DNA from 4 places in the Marinomonas vaga genome. Region 4 is predicted to be linked to each of the others. Evidence: predicted binding sites of a transcription regulator. Region 4 holds the regulator's gene; each other region holds the start of a gene.
The links. The regulator sigma-54, encoded in region 4, starts transcription at its own class of promoters, with help from an activator protein. The targets are predictions, from matches to a motif close to TGGCACNNNNNTTGCTNT.
Positions count from the first base shown of each region.

Region 1: a site for sigma-54 is predicted at 1,201-1,218, ahead of glnT (type III glutamate--ammonia ligase). Genes of this name have one in related genera too.
Region 2: a site for sigma-54 is predicted at 3,829-3,846, ahead of glnK (P-II family nitrogen regulator). Genes of this name have one in related genera too.
Region 3: a site for sigma-54 is predicted at 4,612-4,629, ahead of ACZ5DR_RS01115 (putative urea ABC transporter substrate-binding protein). Genes of this name have one in related genera too.

Region 1 covers NZ_AP043903.1:227,527-233,670, reverse strand. Annotated here, with positions in the region: gene ACZ5DR_RS01105 (FCD domain-containing protein) at 31-405, shown strand; gene ACZ5DR_RS01100 (helix-turn-helix domain-containing protein) at 427-1,083, opposite strand; gene glnT (type III glutamate--ammonia ligase) at 1,318-2,652, shown strand; gene ACZ5DR_RS01090 (class II glutamine amidotransferase) at 2,697-3,596, shown strand; gene ACZ5DR_RS01085 (GltB/FmdC/FwdC-like GXGXG domain-containing protein) at 3,609-4,292, shown strand; gene ACZ5DR_RS01080 (FMN-binding glutamate synthase family protein) at 4,311-5,639, shown strand; gene ACZ5DR_RS01075 (ammonium transporter) at 5,906-6,144, shown strand, end outside.
Region 2 covers NZ_AP043903.1:1,789,752-1,795,895, reverse strand. Annotated here, with positions in the region: gene ACZ5DR_RS08290 (Na/Pi symporter) at 1-157, shown strand, start outside; gene ACZ5DR_RS08285 (hypothetical protein) at 187-411, shown strand; gene ACZ5DR_RS08280 (hypothetical protein) at 472-1,287, opposite strand; gene ACZ5DR_RS08275 (YifB family Mg chelatase-like AAA ATPase) at 1,387-2,907, opposite strand; gene ACZ5DR_RS08270 (TIGR02450 family Trp-rich protein) at 2,977-3,189, shown strand; gene ACZ5DR_RS08265 (accessory factor UbiK family protein) at 3,193-3,438, opposite strand; gene glnK (P-II family nitrogen regulator) at 3,903-4,241, shown strand; gene ACZ5DR_RS08255 (ammonium transporter) at 4,281-5,543, shown strand; gene ACZ5DR_RS08250 (GNAT family N-acetyltransferase) at 5,681-6,144, shown strand, end outside.
Region 3 covers NZ_AP043903.1:233,711-239,854, reverse strand. Annotated here, with positions in the region: gene uca (urea carboxylase) at 1-208, opposite strand, end outside; gene ACZ5DR_RS01135 (urea amidolyase associated protein UAAP2) at 294-935, opposite strand; gene ACZ5DR_RS01130 (urea amidolyase associated protein UAAP1) at 939-1,655, opposite strand; gene ACZ5DR_RS01125 (ABC transporter ATP-binding protein) at 1,652-2,458, opposite strand; gene ACZ5DR_RS01120 (ABC transporter permease) at 2,455-3,273, opposite strand; gene ACZ5DR_RS01115 (putative urea ABC transporter substrate-binding protein) at 3,342-4,394, opposite strand; guanidine-I (ykkC/yxkD leader) riboswitch at 4,458-4,562, opposite strand; gene dinB (DNA polymerase IV) at 4,991-6,052, shown strand.
Region 4 covers NZ_AP043903.1:3,362,271-3,368,414, forward strand. Annotated here, with positions in the region: gene ACZ5DR_RS15885 (calcium/sodium antiporter) at 1-453, shown strand, start outside; gene lptC (LPS export ABC transporter periplasmic protein LptC) at 467-1,045, shown strand; gene lptA (lipopolysaccharide transport periplasmic protein LptA) at 1,026-1,526, shown strand; gene lptB (LPS export ABC transporter ATP-binding protein) at 1,544-2,269, shown strand; gene ACZ5DR_RS15905 (RNA polymerase factor sigma-54) at 2,346-3,827, shown strand; gene ACZ5DR_RS15910 (PTS sugar transporter subunit IIA) at 3,839-4,288, shown strand; gene ACZ5DR_RS15915 (HPr family phosphocarrier protein) at 4,298-4,567, shown strand; gene mgtE (magnesium transporter) at 4,576-5,931, shown strand; gene yjgA (ribosome biogenesis factor YjgA) at 5,943-6,144, shown strand, end outside.

The DNA of each region.
Region 1 (6,144 bases), 640 kb from region 4:
ATTGAAGAGCATGCTGCAACCCGTATTTGTGTGGAGGGCATTCCAGTACCTGAAAAGATGATGGAGCTACACCATGCTATGGTGGAATGCTATGAAGCGAAAAAAGAGGATCTTAGGGCGGTAGACTTCTACAAACATATCTTTATGGATATTGGGTTTCATGGAGCAATGGTGGAGGCCATTGGCAATCCGGTACTGCTGGAAATGTACGAGGCCATGCAAAATAGAAAGATACAAGTGGCTTATACGGCGTTAAGTATGGACCCTGAACGCATTCACACCATTATCGAAGAGCATACGGAAATCGTAGAGGCTCTTTCAGATCGAGATGTCACCAGAGTGGTCGCAGCCTTGGAGCAGCATTTAAAACCTATCGATAGCATTATCTCTCGATTACCTGCTTAGCAGTTAAACGGTTGTAGTCGTTTAATTGTCTGAATTGCTGTGAGTAATAAAAGAAAGAAGCTTTATTGGCACTTCAAGTAACTCCTCTGGTCCATGGGGAATACTGGAGTCAAAGGATAATGAGTCCCCCTTTTCCAAATGATAAAGCTTATTACCATGGCGATACATGATTTCACCTTCTAATAAATAAATGAACTCTTGCCCAGCGTGGGAAAACGTCGGGAAGATTTCGCTCGCATCATCCATTGTAATTAAAAAGGGTTCCACCAATTGAGTTTCGCCTCTGGTGTAATTGAGTAGGTGATAGGTATGGCCTTTTTCGGTGCCACGTCTAACCACCTCCATACCTTGGCCAGATTTTGTATGTTGGGCACCGCCTTCTGGGCGGTCGTAGTCCGCAAATAATTGAGAGATAGATAAGCCAATGGCGTCGCAAAGTCGTCCAAGTGTATCGAGACTTGTGGAAACTTGAGCGTTCTCTATTTTGCTCACCATTCCTTGGCTTAACTTAGCGATACGAGCCACGTCAGCGATCTTGAGGTCTTGGGCAATGCGCTTACGCTTCACTTGCATGGCGATATAGTCTTCGAGCCTTAGGCGAGGTGATCCGACACGTTCTTGGCTAATTTCGCCTTCTTTTAGTGCCTTGATGTGCCTTGATGGTGCGCTATTCGTCATTTTATGACCCTCTAAGTTCGATATTTTCATTGTATCAGCTTATTGAGATTAAGGTTATCGCCTTCAAAGCCTGATTATATTCACTTCAGGAAAAAAATATAACTGTCAGTGCGTATTTGGCAAGAAGTTTGCTTTACTATTAAGAATATTAATTTCCTTGTGGGAAATCTTGTTCTCCATTAACATGGCGCCAAGTCTTCCATAAGTTGCGCAAATTAACTTAGGAGTAATGCAATGCAATCTAATGAAGTCACAAGTTTTTTAGAGTCAAATCAAATCAAATATGTGCTTGCCCAGTTTGTTGACATTCACGGTGTCGCTAAGACTAAGTCAGTTCCAGCCAAGAACATTTTTGATGTGGTTGAAAAGGGGGCTGGCTTTGCGGGTTTTGCCGTTGCAGGTCTTGCTATGGAGCCTCACGGTCCAGACTTCCTTGCTCGTGGTGACCTTTCTACTTTAAGCATTGTGCCTTGGCAGCCTGGCTATGCACGCCTTGTGTGTGATGGTTATGTTAATAATGCACCACACCCTTACTGTTCACGTGTGGTACTTAAAAATCAGCTTCAACGCTTAGAAGACAAAGGTTGGACTCTGAATACAGGTCTAGAGCCGGAGTTTTATTTGTTCAAAAAAGGCACCGACGGAGAGCTACTTCCTGTTGATGATTCCGATACTCTTGCAAAACCCTGTTATGACTATAAAGGGTTATCCCGTTCTCGAGAGTTTCTAGAGCGTTTGGTTGAAGCATTACAAGCGGTAGATTTTGATGTGTACCAAATCGACCACGAAGACGCTAATGGCCAGTTTGAAATTAACTACACCTATGGCGATGCCTTGGAGTCTGCGGATCGTTTTACCTTTGTGCGCATGGCAGCGGGTGAAATCGCAAACGATATGGGAATTATCTGTTCTTTTATGCCAAAACCCGCAGCAGATAAAACCGGAAATGGCATGCACTTCCATTTATCTATTACCGATGACTCGGGCAAAAACCTGTTTGGTGATGACAGTGATAAGCATGGCATGGGGCTGTCTAAAATGGCCTATCACTTTACCGCAGGCATCTTGGCCCACGCTAAAGCCATTTGTGCTTTTGCGGCACCAACCGTGAACTCTTACAAACGCCTTGTTGTTGGCGGTAACAGCTCGGGTGCGACTTGGGCTCCAGCTTATGAGTGTTACGGCGATAATAACCGTTCTGCTTTGGTGCGAGTGCCATACGGTCGTTTGGAATTCCGTCTACCTGATTCAGGCTGTAACCCCTACCTAGTTCACGCTGCATTGATTGCGGCAGGGTTAGACGGTATTGAGCGTGAGCTTGATCCAGGTGAACCAATGAACATCAATCTGTATGACTTATCCCTCGAAGAGATTATTGCGAAAAACATCTCGATCCTACCTCAGAGTCTGGGGGCTGCTCTTGATGAATTAGAGAAAGATTCCATTTTTGTTGAAGCAATGGGCAGCGACATTGTCGCCGAGTTTTTAAAAGTTAAGCGAGCTGAGTGGGGCGAATACCTACGCCATGTGTCTGACTGGGAAGTTAAGAAGTACTCAGAGTTTTTCTAAGCGCTATTTGTTAGCAAATACTTAATTAAATAGAGGTTTCTACCATGTGTGGAATAGTCGGTCTTTATCTAAAAAACGATAAATATGAAAGTAAGTTAGGTGAGCTTTTTGAGCCAATGCTGATCGCCATGACAGATCGTGGCCCAGATAGCGCAGGTTTTGCCATTTATGGGGATGATGTGTCAGAGGATTGGGTCAAGCTGACGCTTCGTCATCCAAGTGACACCTTTAATTGGGCTGGATTCACCGATCAACTTGCCACGGCTTTGGCATGTGAAGCGGATTGGATGCAGAACTCTAACGTTGCTGTGCTGAAAGTAAAAGCAGCGGAGTCGACGGTTCGCGAGTGGATTACGGCAAATGCTGAGGGCGTACTGGTGCTTAGTGCTGGCCAGTCAATTGAGATTTTGAAAGAAGTGGGTTTGCCGGAAAACATCGCTTCTAAATTTAATTTGAGCGGTATGAAGGGGAGCCACATTATTGGTCATACCCGTATGGCAACAGAATCTGCCGTCACGATGGAAGGTAGCCATCCGTTTTCTACTGGCTCCGACCTGTGTTTGGTGCATAACGGATCTTTGTCAAACCACAACCGTTTACGTGACAAGCTAAAGCGTGAAGGTATCACCTTTGAAACGGAAAACGACTCAGAAGTGGCAGCTGGTTATTTAACTTGGCGTCTAAATAACGGTGATACGTTAAAAGGTGCTTTGGAAAACGCTCTTAAAGACCTAGATGGCTTTTTCACTTTCACTATTGGTACCAAAGATGGTTTTGCTGTCATGCGTGACCCGATTGCTTGTAAACCAGCTGTGCTAGCGGAAACAGAAGATTATGTTGCTATGGCTTCAGAGTACCAAGCACTTGCATCGTTACCTGGCATTGAAAACGCCAAAGTTTGGGAACCAGAGCCAGCGACATTCTATATCTGGGAACGTAAGTAGTAGGGGAACACCATGAAAAAATTTGATTTAGCTAACAACAGCATTCGTGAACTTAACCAAGCTCTACATGCGCAACAGACGTCGCTCACTGAAAAAGAATGGAGCGTGGCCAACCCTAAGGGTGAGCATAATATTGCCGTGGGCCTTGATGCAGATTTGCACGTGGATATTCATGGTCATGCTGGTTATTTTTGTGCTGGTATGAATAAAACGGCTAGCGTAACGATCCACGGTAATGCGGGGCAAGGCCTAGCGGAAAACATGATGTCAGGCGTCGTTCGAGTGAAAGGCGATGCTTCTCAAGCTGCTGGTGCAACAGCCCAAGGTGGTCTACTGGTCATCGAAGGTAACGCTGGTGCTCGCTGTGGTATTTCCATGAAAGGTGTCGACATCGTGGTGAAAGGCAGTGTGGGCCACATGAGCTGTTTCATGGGCCAATCAGGCTCTCTAGTAGTATGTGGCGATGCGGGTGAAGCTTTGGGGGATTCTCTCTACGAAGTACATATTTATGTTAAAGGCGAAGTGAAGTCATTGGGTGCAGATTGCATTCAAAAAGAAATGCGTCCTGAGCACCTTGAGGAGCTTAGTGGACTCTTGGCGAAGGCTGGCGTGGACGAAGACCCAGCGGCCTTTAAGCGCTACGGCTCAGCACGTCAACTTTATACATTCAAAGTTGATAACGCGTCTGCATACTAAATTTGAGAGGTTAGAATCATGAGTAATGAATCCAAATACAACGCAAGCCTAAGAGAGTCTGCAACCTTTGACCGTGCCACTATGGCAGAGATCCGCCGAGCTGCGGACACTGGTATCTATGACATTCGTGGCTTTGGCGCGAAGCGTAAAGTCCCTCACTTTGATGACCTGCTTTTCTTGGGCGCGAGTATGTCTCGCTACCCATTAGAAGGCTATCGTGAGACCTGTAATACATCGGTTGTGTTAGGTGATCGATTTGCGAAGAACCCCATTAAATTGGACATCCCTGTCACGATTGCGGGGATGAGTTTCGGTGCTTTGTCTGCAAATGCTAAAGAAGCTCTAGGCCGAGGTGCTTCGATTGCGGGCACATCTACGACCACAGGGGATGGTGGTATGACACCGGAAGAGCGTGGTCAGTCTAAAAAGCTTGTTTACCAATACTTACCATCTCGCTACGGCATGAATCCTGACGATCTGCGTAAGGCGGATGCGATTGAGGTCGTATTAGGTCAAGGTGCCAAGCCTGGCGGTGGCGGTATGTTGCTAGGGCAGAAGATCACTGATCGTGTCGCTAAGATGCGAAACCTACCGAAAGGCATCGATCAGCGTTCTGCGTGTCGTCATCCAGATTGGACAGGTCCTGATGACTTGGCGATTAAAATTCAAGAGTTACGTGAGATCACTGATTGGCAGGTGCCGATTTACATCAAAGTAGGTGCTACGCGAACTTACTACGATGTGAAGCTTGCTGTAAAAGCGGGTGCGGACGTGATTGTAGTTGATGGTATGCAAGGTGGTACCGCAGCGACACAGGACGTGTTCATTGAGCATGTTGGTATTCCGACAATGGCGGCCATTCCACAAGCGGTTCAAGCGCTGCAAGAAATGGGCATGCATCGCAAAGTACAGTTGATCGTATCTGGTGGTATTCGTAACGGTGCCGATGTTGCCAAGTGTATGGCTCTTGGTGCGGACGCTGTTGCAATTGGTACGGCTGCCTTAGTTGCATTGGGCTGTAATGACCCGAAATGGGAAGAAGACTACCAAAAAATAGGTTCTGCGGCTGGCTTTTATGATGATTATCAAGAAGGTAAGGATCCAGCAGGCATTTCAACGCAAGACCCTGATTTAATGAAGCGTCTTGACCCTGTTGCTGCCGGTAATCGCTTGGCGAATTATCTGCGAGTTTTGACCCTAGAGGCGCAAACTTTAGCCCGTGCCTGTGGTAAGAACGACCTTCGTAACTTAGAGCCAGAAGACTTAGTTGCTTTAAATGTCGAAGCCGCAGCTATGGCGCGTGTGCCATTAGCAGGTACGACATGGATCCCTGGACAGCAATATTAATTGCTGAATCCCCCTTGGGAAGTTAGCCACGCTATATGCGTGGCTTTTTTTTGCGTAAGAACTGTGCAAGCAATGATCTAAATCGGTGCCTGAGAACCCAGGATCAAATACCCCAGTGAAAACCCCGTTCAGATATCAAAGTTAATAAAAAAAACACTTATTTTTCAATATTTTAGAAAAGTATGGCCTGAAAGTTGTAATAGCACTATCAGGAAATAAATTTTCCCTCTAGTGATTCATATTAATTTGCTTGGAGATAGTTGTTTATGGGAAACATGGTGATTGAGGTCAGTTACGCACTGGATACCTTTTACTTTTTAATGTGTACCGCTTTGGTGATGTGGATGGCCGCAGGCTTTGCCATGCTAGAAGCAGGTTTAGTACGTGGTAAGAATACTGTCGAGATTCTAAACAAGAACGCCTTGCTCTATGGCATCGCTTGCTTTGTTTACTTATTAGTGGGCTACAACGTGATGTATCCAGGGGATCCTATTAGTGCCTATAT
Region 2 (6,144 bases), 1.6 Mb from region 4:
GATTTTCGGCTTACCTTTTTTACGCAACTTACCCATCAGGGGCGCTGAATGGTTAGCCGATATTGCCGCGGAGCAGAAAGTCTACGCCGCAATCTGGGTACTGGGCGTATTCATCCTGGTACCAATGTTACTGATCTTGGTCAGCCTAATCTTCTGATTCATTGACGAACAAAAAGGAAAGACACTATGAACCGTCTAGAACGCCTGTCTCAACAAGAGCTCGAAATCATCCTTGATGACACCGAAGCACACATTCATCAAATTCGGGATGAATTGCGCCGACGCTCGTTAGAATCACAACACACTCAGATTGACGACATTGCTTTAAGCCCTGAATGGACACCAGTGAAATGGGGGCAGGTGCGAACATTCTTTCAGCATGTGCTGGCGGAGCTGCGAGATCGCTCATAGAGACTGCAGCGCCATAAAAAAGAGCGGCTATTGCCGCTCTTTTTTCTTTACTGACTTACGTTAAAACACCCAACGTATACCAATACCAGCTTCTTCAGAGGTATTTTGGGGTTCATAGTAATATCCATACCCAGGACCTGTGCACCTAGGTGTAGAAATATAGTCGGTGTCCGAATCCCCTATGTCCCAATAGCGATAGTAAGGCTCTATGGCAAGGGAGCCCCCACCATCAGACACAGGCATGGTAAATTTCAAAGCAAAGCGATAGCCTTTACCACCTTCTTGAGTAAAGACCCCACTGCTGCCACCACAGACTTCATCAATACCTGAGTAATTACGCCCGGCGATAAAGTAGTCGTACTCCGCACGTAATGCCACTTCCCAGCCACTGGCTAAGCTACGTTGCCAGTTCAACCCCACTGGTATGTACCAATAGTATTGCTCCCGCGTATAGCCCGTGGTTCGAGTACTGGTTTTCATGCCACTACTGTCATCAGATAAGTAACGTTGGCCAATCCCAGCATAGGCGTGCAGTTGGGACCGAGTTGACTGATACAAGCGCGGTCCAAACAAGGCCCGCATTTCGAATAGATTATTAGGGATATCTTGGAGGGTTCCAGAACCTTCGTAGTCCATATCACCGAAGGCGTAGTCCACTTCCAATGCGACAAAGGTGGAGCCATAGTTAGTAAAGCGTCCTTGGAAGCCAAAAAGGTTGCCCTCTTCGCGCATGACACCCGGTTCCACATATTCAATAGATGAGTAGGAGATCCCAAGCTCTGTTTGGCCTGCGGCCATAACTTGGGTAGATAATGTTGCTGTAACCAATGCACCAAACATCGGCCAAGCCATCCTTGGTTTTAAGCTAATTTGCATGGTGTTCTCTCGTTAGGAAAGTATCTTTAATCCTACACCATCTAATAGATTTGACAGCCTTTTCTATCATTTTTAAGCGAGAAAAGGCTGATTGAGTGATTAACGACTAGCTCCCCCATTTCCAAGCATGTTTTTCTCCATTTTTCGGTAACTTAGGGATTCCATCAGGTGTTTTCTGGTCACGGTAGTTTGCTCTAAATCCGCTAGGGTTAAGGCAACCCGTAGTACTCTATGATAGGCCCGCGCAGACAGCTTAAGTCGATCGAGTGCCTGTTGCATAAAAACCTTATCGCTATCATTGAGGGCGCAGATGCGTTCCAGTTCACGGCCACTCAACAAAGCATTTTGGCACCCTTGTCGGGCCCGTTGTCGAGTAACTGCGGCTTCTACCCGTTGACGAATGGAATCACTGGCCTCTCCTAATTCTTGTTCGTTGACGAGCACATCCGTGGGTAGCGGGGGGACTTCCACATGCAAATCAATGCGGTCTAAAAAAGGCGCCGACAGTTTTTTCAGGTATTTCTGACTGGCGGAGGATTGGTAGTATTCTTGGCCTCCACTGTAGGCTTCATTGCTAGCGTTCATGGCAGCCACCAACTGAAAACGGGCGGGGTAAGAGACTTGTCCACGGGCTCTAGAAAGGTGCACCTCGCCATTCTCTAATGGCTCACGCAGCACTTCCAACACCTTGCGATCAAACTCGGGTAATTCGTCTAAGAAGAGTACGCCACGATGGCTCAAAGAGGCTTCTCCAGGCTTAGGCACTGATCCTCCGCCCACTAAAGCCACCGCGGAGCTGGAATGGTGGGGGCTGCGAAAAGGCCGCTCTGACCAATGCCAGTCGATCCCCATTTTGCGCCCAGAGACGGATTGCACCGCCGCTACTTCTAAGGCTTCCGATTCAATCATTCTTGGCATGATGCCTGGCAATCGTGACGCCAGCATGGTCTTGCCGGTTCCCGGAGGGCCAATGAACAGTAAATTATGAGCCCCGGCAGCGGCGACTTCGAGGGCCCGCCGCGCTTGGTATTGGCCTTTTACATCCGCCATATCTCGCAGGTGTTGAACAGGCACTTCTGCTCTTGGCACAGCAGAACATAATTCCAGTTTCGATAACCCCAGCAAGGCCGCCGTGACTTGGGTCAGATGGTGTGCATGGTAGATTTTATGCTCGACTAATCCTGCTTCGTTTGCATTTTCCGATGGACAGACCATTTTGCGTCCCGCAGCCTTAGCTGCCATGGCAGAAGGCAGGACGCCGGGAACCCCACGTAAATCCCCTGCGAGTGCCAGCTCCCCCACAAATTCATATTCGCCGAGTTGGCACTCAGCTAACTGTCCGGAAGCTTTTAAAATACTGATGGCAATCGCAAGATCGTAGCGCCCCCCTTCTTTGGGCAAGTCCGCTGGCGCTAGGTTGATCGTGATCCGTCGTAAGGGAAATTCAAACTGGCTGTTGATAATGGCGCTGCGCACACGATCTTTCGATTCACGTACAGCGGCTTCGGGCAAGCCTACAATATTGAGAGACGGTAAGCCGTTGGAAATATGCGTTTCCACGGTAACGAGAGGCGCCGAAACCCCCACACGGGCACGGCTGTATACAGTTGCTAAGCTCATACTCACTCCTTGAAATGGCTAAACAATCTAATTATCCCTAGGTCACGTATTACATATAGGAGGATCTATATGAAAAAACTCAACCCAAACAAGCTACTACTCTCAAAGTGGACGTCCGCTGTTCCAAAAAATAAAGAGAAGCATTTTATTGTGACCGAACTCATCAGAGATGAAGATGAGATCGTCACTGAAGTGGTGCTCGAAGCCGTATATAACAAGAACACCTACCCAATGCCTTGGCAGACCTTGCAACAAGATCAATGGTTACAAGGCTGGAAATAACCTTTACTTGTCTTCTGTAGCTTCCAGCTCCGCTAGACGCGCTTCCAATTGGACAAGTTTCTCACGGTACTTTTGCAGCATCTCCGCTTGCACCTCAAACTCTTCTCGAGTGACAAGGTCCATTTTGGTTAAGGTGTTTTTAGCCACTTGATGCAGTTGTGCTTGGATTTCTTCTGCTGGCAGCTTACCTAGGGTGCTGGCAGCTTGTTCAAGTCCAGTGCCCAGTTGCTTTATAAATTGATCAATCATACTGACCTCTTGGTTTGATTCCTGTTCTCTTCATTATAAGAGTCCAACTTAAGAATGTCTGTACACAATTATGCCCCATAATCGCACTCCTCAAACGCATCCTTTAAGTGCACAACCCGAATCAAAGCCAACACAAAGACCCTAAAAAAAACCATAAACGCCCAATAGGGGCGCAGTTTTATTCACTAAAAAATCTGTAATAACAAACAAATAACACTGCAAATCACAATTTAGACCAGCCTATTACGCCATAATGCACCAAAATTGAACAACCGCACCAGCACCACTCTTTGCAAACTCCTTACAGTGAATGAGCAAAAAAAGAGGTCTAAACTTGCAAGCCCTTTAATAGCAAGGGATTAGCAGGTTTTATCGGTCTTTTCTTTAACATGGCACACTCCTTGTATAGTTCTAAACACCTGCGACACGACAATAAGCCAGACTTAATTAAGGAGACTGTAGGTATGAAGCTTATCACTGCCATCATCAAGCCATTCAAACTGGATGATGTTCGCGAAGCACTTTCTGAAATCGGTGTACAAGGTATTACCGTGACAGAAGTTAAAGGCTTTGGACGTCAAAAAGGTCACACAGAACTATACCGCGGTGCGGAATACGTTGTGGACTTTCTACCAAAAGTAAAAATCGAGCTAGCCATTGCAGACGACATGGCTGACCAGGTTGTTGAAGCCATCTCTAACGCTGCCAACACTGGCAAAATCGGCGACGGTAAAATCTTCATCGTTAATCTTGAGCAAGCGGTTCGTATTCGTACCGGCGAGACTGGGGAAGACGCGGTTTAATTACTGCTCGAATCTTACAAGCCTTTAGGGGGGCGAAACATGCAAGATCAAATTTTTCACTTACAATATGCCATGGACACCTTTTACTTCTTGGTGTGTGGCGCACTAGTTATGTGGATGGCAGCCGGCTTCGCAATGTTAGAAGCAGGCCTTGTACGTGCTAAAAACACAACTGAAATCCTAACTAAGAACGTCGCGCTTTTTGCGATCTCTTGTATCATGTACTTGGTTTGCGGTTACGCAATCATGTACGGCGGCACTTGGTTCCTTTCTGGTATTCAAGACGTAGACGTAGCGTCTACGCTATCTGACTTCGCTGGCCGTGAAGGTGGCTTCGAAGGCGGTTCTATTTACTCTGGCGCTTCTGACTTCTTCTTCCAGGTAGTATTCGTTGCAACAGCAATGTCTATTGTATCTGGTGCAGTTGCTGAGCGTATGAAGCTTTGGGCTTTCCTAACTTTCGCAGTGGTAATGACTGGTGTTATTTACCCACTAGAAGGTTCTTGGACTTGGGGTGGTGCAGACGTATTCGGCATGTACAACCTAGGCGACATGGGCTTCTCTGACTTCGCAGGTTCAGGCATCGTACACATGGCCGGTGCTGCAGCAGCACTTGCAGGTGTTCTAGTACTTGGCGCTCGTAAAGGCAAATACGGCCCTAACGGCGAAGTACGTGCGATCCCAGGTGCAAACCTACCTCTAGCCACTTTGGGTACATTCATCCTTTGGTTGGGTTGGTTCGGTTTCAACGGCGGTTCTGTTCTAAAACTTGGCGATATCGCTAACGCTAACTCTGTTGCAATGGTGTTCCTAAACACTAACGCTGCAGCAGCAGGTGGTGCAGTAGGCGCATTGATCCTAGCACGTATCCTATTCGGCAAAGCAGATCTAACAATGCTTCTAAACGGCGCTTTGGCTGGTCTTGTTGCCATCACTGCTGAGCCTTCTACTCCTTCCGCTCTTGGCGCTACGCTAATCGGTGTTGTAGGTGGTCTGATCGTTGTGGTTTCTATCCTGACTCTAGACAAACTAAAAATCGACGATCCAGTGGGCGCTATCTCTGTACACGGTGTTGTAGGTCTTTGGGGTCTTCTAGCAGTACCTCTAACGAACGACGGCGCTTCTTTCGGTGGCCAGATCGCTGGTGCTCTAACAATCTTCGTATGGGTATTCGTAGCAAGCTTGGTTGTTTGGTTGGTTATCAAAGCAATCATGGGTGTTCGTGTTACTGAAGAAGAAGAGTACGAAGGTGTTGATATCTCTGAATGTGGTATGGAAGCATACCCAGAGTTCAAAAAATAATCTCTAACGATTATTAACTCTTCTAGGAAACCCTCGCCTCGGCGGGGGTTTTCTTATTTGCATCACATCTAATCTGCAAAACCCGCCAAGAAGTGCGATATAGTACCCACATCACTGCAATCTATTTTGGAGCTCCCATGTTGGAAGATCTACACCTTAAGATCCGTAACTTAACACTTGATGACTACCCACAAGTCAAAGCCCTCATGGATCGCGTCTATCATGACATTGGCGGTTCATGGCCAAAAAACACGATTCGCAAACTCATCAAGGATCTACCAGACGGCCAAATCTGTCTGGTTGACCACGACCAAATCGTGGGTATCGCCCTGTCTGTTAAAGTGAACTACCAGCGCTTTAGCAACCCCCATACCTACGACGATCTAGTGGACCAGCGTGAGCGTATTTACCATGATGAAAATGGCGACGCCCTTTATGGTTTGGACGTACTGATCGACCCAGAGTACCGAGGTTACCGTCTTGGTCGACGCTTGTACGAAGCTCGCAAAGAGTTATGTCGTCAAGAAAACCTGATCGCCATTTTGGCTGGTGGCCGCATTCCAAATTACTACCAGCATGCGGATGAAATGAGTCCAGCAGA
Region 3 (6,144 bases), 650 kb from region 4:
CAATGCGCAAAATGTTGTCGACGTTTAAGTAGGTGTCGCTGGCAGCCCCTTCTCCCAGAGAATAGGCTTCGTCGGCCAGTTTTACATGACGACTTTTGGCATCGGATTCGGCATACACGGCTACAGCCTTGATGTTCATACGCTGTAGGGTGCGGATAATTCGGGCAGCGATTGCTCCACGGTTAGCAATTAAAACAGTGTGAAACATTTTTCAACCTTCACCGGGTCGTCCCGGTTTTTGAAAATATGACAGTGGCCGTCCACTGAAATGACAAGAGGAGTCGGTTGTTTGGTTAAGCTTCCCAGACTAATACGTCGATTGGTGTTGGGTTGTAGCCATTACAAGGGTTGTTAAGCTGTGGACAGTTGGAGATCAAGACGATCAAATCCATTTCTGCTTTCATTTCTACGTACTTGCCCGGAGCAGAAATACCGTCTTCAAAGGTGAGTCCACCGGCCTCAGTGACCGGCACATTCATGAAGAAGTTGATGTTGTGGCTGATGTCACGTTTGTCTAAGCCAAATTTTGGGTTTTCTGAGATGGCCAGCATCCAGCTGTCACGGCAGGCATGCATACAGCGTTTTTCTAGGTCGTAACGAACCGTATTACTCTCGGTGGCACAGGCGCCCCCTAGGGTATCGTGTCGGCCACACGTATCGGCAACGATTTCCAACATGATGTTGTTTTCATTGGAGCGAAGCTGGGAGCCAGCTGTGAGGTATACATTGCCTTGCTCTCGAATCGTGTCCGTGGCGCTGTAGCGTTCAGCTGGGTTGTGGGCGTTGTAAAACAAGGTGTCTGCAGCTTGGTTTCCTTCTAAATCCACAAAGCGAAACGTGGCCCCCGCGGGAACATAACGTATGAAGTAATCACCCGCGTCGACAGTGTATTTTTGGTTGGCTTTTTCTGGTAATCGTTGACTTTCTTTAATCATGGGTTAGGCCTCCATTCCGAAATGGTACAAAGCGTTATTGGCGAAGCCCCGTTGGTTTTCTGGGCGGGAGTTTTTGCATAAGTCGTCGTCAGTTACGGGTGCGGCTTTTTCAAGTAGCAGTTTTACGGGCTTACGGGGATAGCTGTCCGCTTGGCTGAGAGGATGAGGGCAGGTATGCAGCATCACTAAGGTGTCCATTTCAAAACGTAGGGTGATTTCACTGCCTGCTGGGCTGTGATCTGGCACTAATGCCATGTTGCCCTCGGCGTCTGTTTGCACCTTGCTGAAAAGGTTTAGGTTGGCGGTGATATCCGCTTGCGTGAGACCGTATTTCGCCATCTCCACTAACATGGCATCGTGGCCGTTTTGCATCCAGCCATTGTGATCGCTCTGATAGTCACGGCTGCCCCATTGGGCTGCGATATGAGAAGCGTGGCTATTACCACTGACTGTTTCATGCCAGCCTAATGAATCCTTAATAATGGAGGCAAAAATTCGCCCCATGTCTGAATAAAGGCAGTGCCCTTGCGTTAACTTAAAGGTGTGTTGTCCTTTTAAAGTATCTGGGGCGTTGTAGCGCTCTAGTAGGTTTTCTGGGTTGTAAAACACCATGCCAACATTGGCGCCACCTTCAAGGTCTGTGAGGGTTATTTGTGTCCCGCGACGAACGCGAAGTGACCAATGGCTGGCCGGTGGAATAATGGTTTCATAATGTGTCATAAGACGGTCTCCGTTTGCTCAGTCGCCATGCTGTCAGGGCGAATCTGATCGGTGATTTCTTGGTAAAGGCTGTCCTGCGTTTCACCCACAGGCAGGTCGTAAGTGATGGAAGCACCGTAAGCGTTGGGGGCATGTGGATCGTGACGTAATTTGTCAAACACCCATAAACGTGTGCCAAGGTAAAAGCCTTCTTTCAGGTCATGGGTCACCATGAAGATGGTGAGTTTGTGCTTTTTCCAAAGGTCTAGGATAAGGCGGTGCATGTCAGCGCGGATGCCCGGGTCCAAGGCGCCAAATGGCTCATCGAGCAGCAAGATACGTGGCTTGCAAATCACCGCTTGGGCGATAGCAAGGCGTTGCTTCATGCCACCAGAAAGTTCGTGGGGGTAACGATTAAGTGCATGGCTGAGTCCTACCTGAGTCAATACTTCCGTTGCTTCATCCTTGGCTTGTTGCTTTTCTTTGCCAAACAAATAGCCACTGAGGGAGGCTTTTTGAAAGCCTTTCGCCGCAACGACGTTTTCCAGTACGGTCATGTGAGGGAACACCGAGTACTGTTGAAACACAATCCCGCGATCTGGTCCCGGCTCGTTGGGCATGGCTTGGCCATTGAGCAAGAGCTCCCCAGATGAAGCTTGTTCCGTGCCTAGAATCATTTTCAAAAAGGTGCTTTTACCGCAGCCGGATGCACCAACTAGCGTGACAAATTCTCCTTCTTGCACTTGAATGTTGACCCGTTCCAAGATGATGTCTTGGCCGTATTGTTTGCCGACATTGCGGGCTTCAATAAATGGCTGGCTCATGATTTGCTCTCCGCATTCCAAGGGTAAAGTCGGGTGTTGAGCGCACTGAGTAGGTAATCAATCAAAAAGGCGAGCAGAGTAATCCAAGCCACATAGGGAAGGATCACATCCATGGACATGTAACGTCTTACCAAAAAGATCCGATAGCCTAAGCCATCAGTCGATGAAATGGCTTCCGCCGCGATGAGAAACAACCAACCGGAACCTAAAGACAAACGCACGGCATCGATCAGCTTAGGCATCACTTGAGGAAGCAATACACGGATTAAGATCTGCGGAGTGCTGGCGCCCAAGGTCTGAGCTTTTACCAATTGTTCGCTTGGGATCTCTTGAGTACGTCGCTGGATATCACGTGCGATAAAAGGCGCAACACCAATGGCAATTAAGGTGATTTTTGAGGCTTCCCCAAGGCCGATGACGATAAATAGAATCGGCAAAATAGCCAGTGGTGGAATCAGTGAAATCACGGTCAGTAACGGCGCTAAGCTGGCGTACAATACTGGCAAAGCGCCTGTCAGCAAGCCTAGGCATAAGCCAAAAACCGCGGCGATGCCGACCCCTGCAAATAATCTCAGCAAGCTACTTAGGGTATCCTGCCAGAACACCAATTCCCCTGTGCGTCGGCTAGGCTCAAACGCCAAACGGTACATGGCGTCACCCATTTGAGTGAAAGAGGGCAATAGCTTATCGCTTGGATTGATGGCCAAGCGCGCATCCGAACTCAGCATGTAAATCACAATAAGCAATGCGAAGGGCAATAAGCCGAGCAATACTTGGTTTGCTGAGGAGGGGGTATAGTTAATCAGTTTTTTCATACATGCGTCTTCATGTGAAGGTTCTTAGGAACGTGCTGCTCAAAGTATGAGCAGCACGCCTGAGAGCATTACAGTTGACCGTCTGCGGCCATTTGCATGTAGGTGTTGTCAAAACGCAACTTGATGTTGTTTGGGTCACCGTAGATGCCAGCAGGCATTTCGATTCCCACGATGTCAGCACTTGGCGCCCCTTCTCCTAATAAACCGTGTTCAAAGGAAAACTCTGCAACATGGGTCATGGTGTCCACGAGTTTAGGGCTATTAACCAGTTCTAGGGCTGCGGCTGGGGTGTAATACATGTGAGTTTTCGCTAACTGAGCGTCATAGCCTGCTAGGTCTGTCTCAGCGGCTTCAGCCATCAAGGTGCGTACTTCTTTTGCGCTGTCGCTGTCCCCGGACATCTCAGCCATGATTTCAAACCAAGCGCCTGTTAAAGCTTTACCCAAGGCTGGGTTGGCTTTTAAGGTCTCAGTATTAACGATCAGGCCATCGATGATTTCACCTGGAATCATAGAAGAATCAAACACACTGTGGGTTTTAGGCATGGAGAGAATTTCGCTGACCAGAGGATTCCAGGTAACGGTTGCTGTGACATCACCGGAGCCAAATACAGAAACTAGATCGGCGTCAGAGGTGTTAACCACTTGCACATCACGTTCGCTCATTCCAACTGTTTCTAAGCCACGGGCTAGCAAGTAGTGGGAAACGCTGTATTCCACTAAGTTTACGTCTTGTCCTTTAATGTCAGACAACTCGTCTTTATTCATTAGAATGATGGCATCGTTACCATCAGAGTAGTCCCCTGCGATCAGGACTGTGCTGTCTACTCCACCGACGGCCGGGATGGTCAAAGCATCCATTTGCGCCATGGTGCAAGCGTCAAACTGACCGGCTGTGTACTGGTTCATGGATTCCACATAGTCATTGATCTGTACGACTTCAATGTTGATATCGTATTTGTCAGCCCATTTATCAATGATGCCGGATTGATTGGCGTAGGCCCAAGGCATCCAACCAGCGTAAATCGACCAACAGACTTTAAAATCATCTTGAGCAAGTGTTTGGGAAGAAGCGAGGAGAGCAAACAGTAGAGCGGGTACTTTTTTCGTTTGGAATTTCATAGGAAGTCACCTTTTCAGTTTGTTTAATTACACATGGAGTACCCTTGGCAATATCGCCATGTGGTCTCCCGGGCTTTTATCCCGCCGTGTAACCTTGCAACTTCCAAGGTCGAAAGCTCTCGGACCAGACACATCAAACATGATGTCGGAACCCTAGCTCTCTATTTTGATTAAATTGTGATGTCCGACTTTCCAAGGGTACGAACACTTAGACGTTAAAGCACTTTGCGTGCCAAGCTAAATGAAAACCTGTTATTTAAAAAGAGAATTAAACCTAAACTAGAGTGACTTAATTTTTAAAAAAGTCATTTAAAAACAGTTGTTTAATAACGTTTTCTATTGGTCTGATTTTTTATGAAAAATAATAATATTAAATTAATGCTAGCCCTAGTGATTAGGTTTAACTTTGAAACGGATTATGCCTCTTAAAAACTAAAAATGTTGTGTTTAAGTGCATCTGCTTTAGTTTGGTGCGGTATAAAAAATGAATTGGCTAGGCGTGGGCTCGAATGAATTGAGCAGATTAGTATGGACTTATCGCCTCTAAAAAGGTGTAATTGACTGTATATTTAACCAGTATTAGTTGGGTGTCGTCCGTGAGTGATCGAAAAATTATTCATATTGATATGGATGCTTTTTACGCGTCGGTCGAAATGCGTGATGAACCCAGTTACCGCAACATTCCCCTAGCGGTTGGGGGCAGTGAAACCCAACGGGGCGTGATCAGCACCTGCAATTATGAAGCCCGTAAATTTGGTGTGCGCTCTGCTATGGCGACAGGATTGGCTAGGAAGCTTTGCCCGCACCTGAAGGTCGTCCCAGGGCGGATGCAGGTGTACAAAGACATTTCTCGGCAAATTCGGGCTATTTTCGAGCGTTATACCCAGCTGATTGAACCCTTATCACTCGATGAAGCCTATCTGGATGTGACGGACTGTACTCTTCATAGAGGATCCGCCACTTTAATTGCTCAAGCCATTAGAGAAGACATCCGTAATGAATTGAATCTGACCGCCTCCGCAGGCGTGGCGCCTATTAAGTTTCTCGCCAAGGTCGCTTCAGACATGAACAAACCCGATGGTCAGTTTGTAATCCCGCCAGATAGGATGCAAAGCATTATTGATTCTCTGCCTCTTGAGAAGATTCCAGGGGTCGGCAAGGTCAGTTTAAAAAAGTTAAACGATGCAGGCTTTTATGTGTGTGCCGATATTCGTCAAACCGATCATATGCAGCTGATCCGTCGCTTTGGTCGTCTTGGCGAATCCTTGTGGAATCGAAGCCATGGCTTAGACACTAGAGCGGTAACGCCCCACCGTGAACGCAAATCTGTCGGTGTGGAGCGCACCTTCTCCGCCAACATCAGTGCTTTTGAGGATTGTTGGGCTGTGATCGAGCAGCGGTTATTCCCTGAGCTGGAAGTGCGTTTAAAAAAAGTGCCACCAGAGCGGTTAATTGCCAAACAAGGCATAAAAATTAAATTCGCGGATTTTCAATTAACCACCATTGAATACACCCGTGGTCGATTGGAATTACAGGCATTTCGTGAGTTATTAAAAGAAGTGTTAAAACGCCAAAATGGCCGTGAAATTAGGCTAATTGGCTTACATGTTATGCTCAAACCTGCTTTAGAAGCACGACAGTTATTGTTGGATTTTTAGGCATAGAGTTTACTTTCTTCAATTTTAAAGCTTGAGGCTGAACGTTTTATTGAGCTAATTCCTCGCAAAGGTGCGCGAGTTCGCCAAGTAAC
Region 4 (6,144 bases):
GTCATCAAATCCCTTGCTATCGCCCTAGTTGGCTTAATCGTACTGATCGCCAGCTCAAAACTTCTGGTATGGGGAGCAATTGGGATTGCGACATCTCTTGGAGTATCAGATTTAATCATTGGCTTAACCATTGTAGCGATTGGTACTAGCCTGCCTGAACTCGCTGCATCAATAACCAGCGTAAAAAAAGGCCATCACGATATCGCCATCGGCAACATATTAGGCTCCAATATTTTTAACCTAGCTACCGTTTTACCATTACCTGCCTTATTAGCGCCTGGAGCACTTGAAAACAGCATCATGAGTCGGGATTATTGGTGGATGTTCGGACTGTCTGTCATTTTTGCATTATCGGTGTTCGTGTTTAACAAACATCACGGCCGCAGTATCCCCAAGTGGATGGCATTCCCTTTACTGGGCGCATACGGCACCTACATGTATTCATTAGTTTAATCTGGAAGTAAATGTGGCCATCAAATACATACTAGAACGCAAACGCTTAATAGGTGTTGCCTGCATACTCATTGTATTCGTTTTGATTTTCATACTCGGCAATAAACCTTCTTTATATCTAATTGAGGAGCAAAAGCTAGTCAGCTCTCCCGATTACTTTTTAGAAAACGTGACCACCAAAACGTATGCCGTAAATGGCAACCTAGTTGAAGAAGTTGCAGCGAATACAGCTAATCACTACAACGCTTCTAAAGAAACCTTGCTGATTCGACCAGTGATCACACGCACCGAGCCAGGGGCAACCACTATTGCACAAGCTGAGAATGGTGCCATTAATGACTCTTCGAAAAATTTCACGCTCAATGGAGATGCTTCTGTTGTTCGTACCAGTTCTGACAATAAAAATGTTAAAATTGAAGCACAAACGATTACTTATGATGATTCAAGCCAGCTGATCACAGGTAAAGCACAAGCAAAACTCAGTAGCGCTCAGATAAATACATCTTCTGACATCATCATTCACAACCTAAAAGAAGAAACAACGTCCCTCGATGGCGGTGTAGTAGGTACTTATGAACCAGAAAAAAATTAAGCTAATTTCAACCCTTGCCATAATACTTTCAGTGCCTGCCTATGCACTACCTGATGATCAATCTCAACCGATCAGCGTAGAGGCAGACAAGGCCACCTTTGATCAAAAAAGTGGCGTTGCAACCTATAAGGGTAATGTTATCGCAACCCAAGGCAGCATTCGGATCGTGGCTGAAAGCTTAATCATAAATACCAACACTGCCACGAGTGCTTTTCAGTCTCTCCATGCAACAGGAACTCCATCGGAATTCTCACAAGTACTTGATGAAGCTGGCACACTGCTTAAAGCAACAGGAAACACTCTTGATTACGACACCTCAGCGGGTGAGCTAGAAATTCATAAAAACGGCTTCCTAAAACGTGGTGACAACGAAATCGCGGCGGATTACATACATTACTACATGGAGACCGATGTTTTTAACGCCGAGAATCGTGGTTCAGGCCGCGTAAACATGACCCTACAGCCAGCCACCGAGCAGTAGCATCAAGGATAAACAGCATGGCTATTTTAGAAGCGAAGCACCTCGCAAAAAGCTACAAGAAAAGACAAGTAGTAAAAGACGTTTCTCTTGACGTGAGCACGGGGCAAGCCGTGGGCCTACTGGGGCCAAATGGTGCAGGAAAGACCACTTGTTTTTACATGATTGTCGGCATGGTCACCAACGACCAAGGGGGCATATATATTGATGGGGAAGACATCACCCAAGATGCCATGCATACTCGCGCTCAAAAAGGGGTCGGCTATTTGCCTCAAGAGGCTTCAATATTTCGAAAGATGAGCGTAGAAGATAATATCTCTGCTATCTTAGAGACGCGCAAGGAGCTATCGAAAGCTGAGCGTAAAGAAAAGCTAGAAAGCTTACTAGAAGAGTTTCATGTCACGCACATCCGTAAAAATTTAGGTATGGCGTTATCAGGTGGCGAACGACGCCGAGTTGAGATCGCTCGAGCATTGGCCATGAACCCTAAGTTTATCCTGCTTGACGAACCCTTTGCTGGCGTCGACCCTATTTCAGTAGGTGACATCAAGCAAATCATCCGCCACTTGCAAAATAGCGGTATCGGCGTACTTATTACAGACCACAATGTGCGAGAGACCCTAGATATCTGTGACAAAGCATACATTGTAGGCAATGGGCATATTATTGCCTCTGGCTCCGCTGAGACCATAATAAACAATGAGCAAGTCAAGAAAATTTATCTGGGCGACGACTTCCGCCTGTAAGCCCCTTATTTTTCCCATCAAAAGGGAGTAGTATGCATAACTCATTCCAAAATTCTAATTTTAAAAGAGTTGCGCTATGAAGCAGTCTTTGCAACTTAAAATCGGTCAGCAGTTAACAATGACACCTCAGCTACAGCAAGCAATCAAATTGCTGCAGCTGTCAACGCTCGACCTACAACAAGAAATACATGACTTCTTGGAGTCCAATCCTTTACTAGAGTTAGACGAGGAAGAAAACTTCAACCATGACGCTGAGGCAAAAGTTGCCGAAGCGGCTTCGACAGTAGAGAACATTGACTCCAACCAAGAGTCTTCAGAGGACTCCCGTGTCGAGTCAGAATGGACGGAAAGCATCCCAAATGAACTTTCCATTGATAGTAACTGGGATGACACCTACCAGAACTCAGCAGCGGCGTCTGACAGCCCAGCCTTCGAGGGCGAACAAGATCTAGACAGTCGAAATGCACTATCAGAAGACATTCAAGACCACCTAATCTGGCAACTCAATCTGACTCACATGTCCGATAAGGATATTGAGATCGCTTACGCCATCATAGACAGCGTACAGCCAGACGGCTACCTTTCAGCGACCCTTGAAGAAATTTTCACAGGACTAACAAAGGAACTGGAAGATTTAGAATTCGATGAAGTAGAAGCCGTTCAACACCGGTTGCAACGCTTTGACCCCGTGGGCGTGTGTTCTCAAGATTTACGGGAATGTCTATTAGTACAATTGGAAGCTTACAAAGATCATCCTCTCTATCGCAGCACCCATCTAGTTGTGGATCAACACCTTGGACTGTTAGGCAACAGAGACTACACTCAACTAACACGCAAAACCAAGCTCAAAGAAGACGCCTTAAAAGAAGTCATCGGTTTAATCCAACAGCTTAACCCACGCCCTGGATCCCTCGTTGATACCAGTGATACTGACTACGTAATCCCGGACGTAAGTGTTAAAAAGCATAAGGGTGTATGGCAGGTTGAACTTAACAATGATGCCCTACCGCCCGTAAAAATTAATGAAACTTACTCTGCAATGCTAGCCACATCGAAGTCCAATGATGATGTGTCTTATATCCGTAACTCTTTACAAGAAGCCAAGTGGTTTTTAAAAAGCCTGCAAAGCCGTAACGAGACCTTACTGAAAGTTGCCAGCTGCATCGTCTCTCGCCAAGTGGAATTCTTCGAAATTGGTGAGGAAGCCATGAAACCTATGGTGTTGCATGATGTCGCAGAAGAAGTAGGAATGCACGAGTCAACCATATCTCGAGTGACGACACAAAAGTACATGCATACACCCCGAGGCATATTTGAGCTGAAATACTTTTTCTCAAGCCATGTGAACACAGCATCCGGTGGCGAGTGCTCGTCAACAGCCATACGGGCCATGATTAAGAAGCTGGTTGCAGATGAACCAGCCAAAAAACCGCTTAGCGACAACAAACTCGCAACTATTTTAGCTGACCAAGGTATCCAAGTTGCCCGAAGAACTGTTGCGAAATACCGCGAAGCGATGAATATTCCACCATCTAACGAACGTAAACGTCTCATTTAAAGGTTTTTAACATGTCCGTCAAAAACTTAGTGAAGCCAGAATTAGTCTTTGCGAAAGAAAGCACCACAAGCAAAAAGCGCCTTCTTGAGCAAATATCAGAAGCCATCAGCTCACGCTTACACTGTAATGCTGAAGAAGTGTACGATGCATTACTCGGCCGAGAGAAACTTGGAAGCACAGGCATCGGAAATGGCATCGCCATCCCCCATTGCCGCCTAGAACAAGCCAGCCATGCCACCATAGTATTAATGTCTTTGGATACCCCCATTGACTTTGATTCCATTGATCGCAAGCCCGTTGACTTAATCTTTGCTTTAATTGTGCCGCCACACCAATGTGATGACCATCTAGCGACCTTGGCACAGATTGCTGAGTTGGCTCAATCAAGCGAGAAACTGGACACTCTCCGCGCTCAAACTAATAATGGTGACCTGCAGAACGCATTCGAACCATTAACGTAAGGACACAGCATGCTAGAGCAATCTATAGAGATAATTAATAAGCTTGGTCTGCATGCTCGAGCAGCAGGCAAACTAGTTGAGACCACTTCGCAATTTTCGTCTGACGTAACCATTGAGAAAGAAGGCCGAAACGTGGATGGCAAAAGCATTATGGCAATGATGATGCTAGCTGCAGCAAAAGGCACCACCATCAAGGTAAAAGTTAATGGTTCAGACGAAGAAGCTGCCATGGCAGCCATCATAGAGCTTATTAATAACCGCTTTGATGAAGGCGAATAACAGCAACTATGAGCAGTGAGCAAACCACCCTTGAACATTTGCAGGCCGTATCTGACTCTTTAGAGACAGGCGCCACCATGCAAATACGCTACCTTCTGAATGGCGCATTACCCGCTCAGGATGTTGCTCGCTTATTAGAATCCAGCCCCCCCAAAGAACGTAAACTTCTTTGGGAGCTTATTGACCACAAAAACCAAGGTGAAGTCCTCCAGTATGTAACCGAAGAAATCAGTATCCAGTTTATGAAATCCATGGATACAGAACGACTTCTAGCGGTTTCTGAACACTTTGATAACGACGATTTAGCCGACATACTTCAACAACTACCAGAAACATTGGTAAAAGAAGTACTGGCTTCCATGACGGCACAAAATCGTGCACGCATGGAAGCACTCCTCAGCTATTCAGAGGACTCAGCCGGCGGCCTGATGAACACGGACACCATCACCATACGTCCGAACATCACCGTCGACATAGCATTTCGATTTTTACGCCGTCATAACGAGTTACCAGAAATGACCGACAGCCTCTTGGTGGTCAGTCGTTCTGATCGCTTTTTAGGCATTTTACCCCTAACGAAACTACTGGTTGCTGATCCTGAAGCCAAGGTCCGTGACATCATGGAAACAGATTGTGACGTTATCTATGCCGACCAATCCGCTGCCGAAGTCGCTCAACTGTTTGAAAAAATGGACCTAGTGTCGGCCCCCGTCCTTGACCCGGATTCCAAGAAACTACTTGGCCGTATCACCATCGATGACGTGGTAGATGTCATTCGTGATGAAGCAGAGCACTCTATGCTTTCTATGGCAGGTCTTGATGATGACGAGGATACCTTTGCCCCCATCATGCAGACCACAAAACGTCGCGCGGTATGGCTTGGGATTAACCTAGTAACGGCCTTCACCGCATCTTATGTGATCGGCTTATTTCAAGACACCCTAGACAAGGTCGTCGCCCTGGCCATATTAATGCCAATCGTAGCCAGCATGGGAGGCATTGCTGGCTCCCAGGTACTCACCCTAGTAATTCGAGGTATTGCCCTAAACCAAATTGGTGGCAGCAATGCTAGATGGCTTTTAAACCGAGAGATTATTGTTGGCTTGATCAATGGCTTGCTGTGGGCTGCAGTGATTGCTGCACTCACTGTCGTCTGGTTTGGTGACTGGCAAATTGCTTATGTCATTGCAGGCGCTATAATAATTAACTTATTATTCGCAGCCTTAACTGGTACCCTGCTCCCCATTGCCCTCAAAAAACTTGGCATCGACCCTGCGTTGGCAGGGAGCGTCATACTCACAACCGTTACGGATGTGGTTGGCTTTTTAGCATTCCTTGGCCTAGCCACTCTATATTTAATTTAGATGAATACATAATGACTGATTTTGAACACTACGACGAAAACGAAGAAGAAATAAAAAGCAAAACCCAAGTTAAGCGGGAAATGGAAGCGTTACAGGATTTGGGCGCAAAGCTGGTAAAACTTACCCCAGCACAGCGTAAGAAAGTTCCCATGTCTGATACATTAAGAGATGCTTTAGCAGAAGCGGATCGCATCAAACAATGGGGCGCTCAGC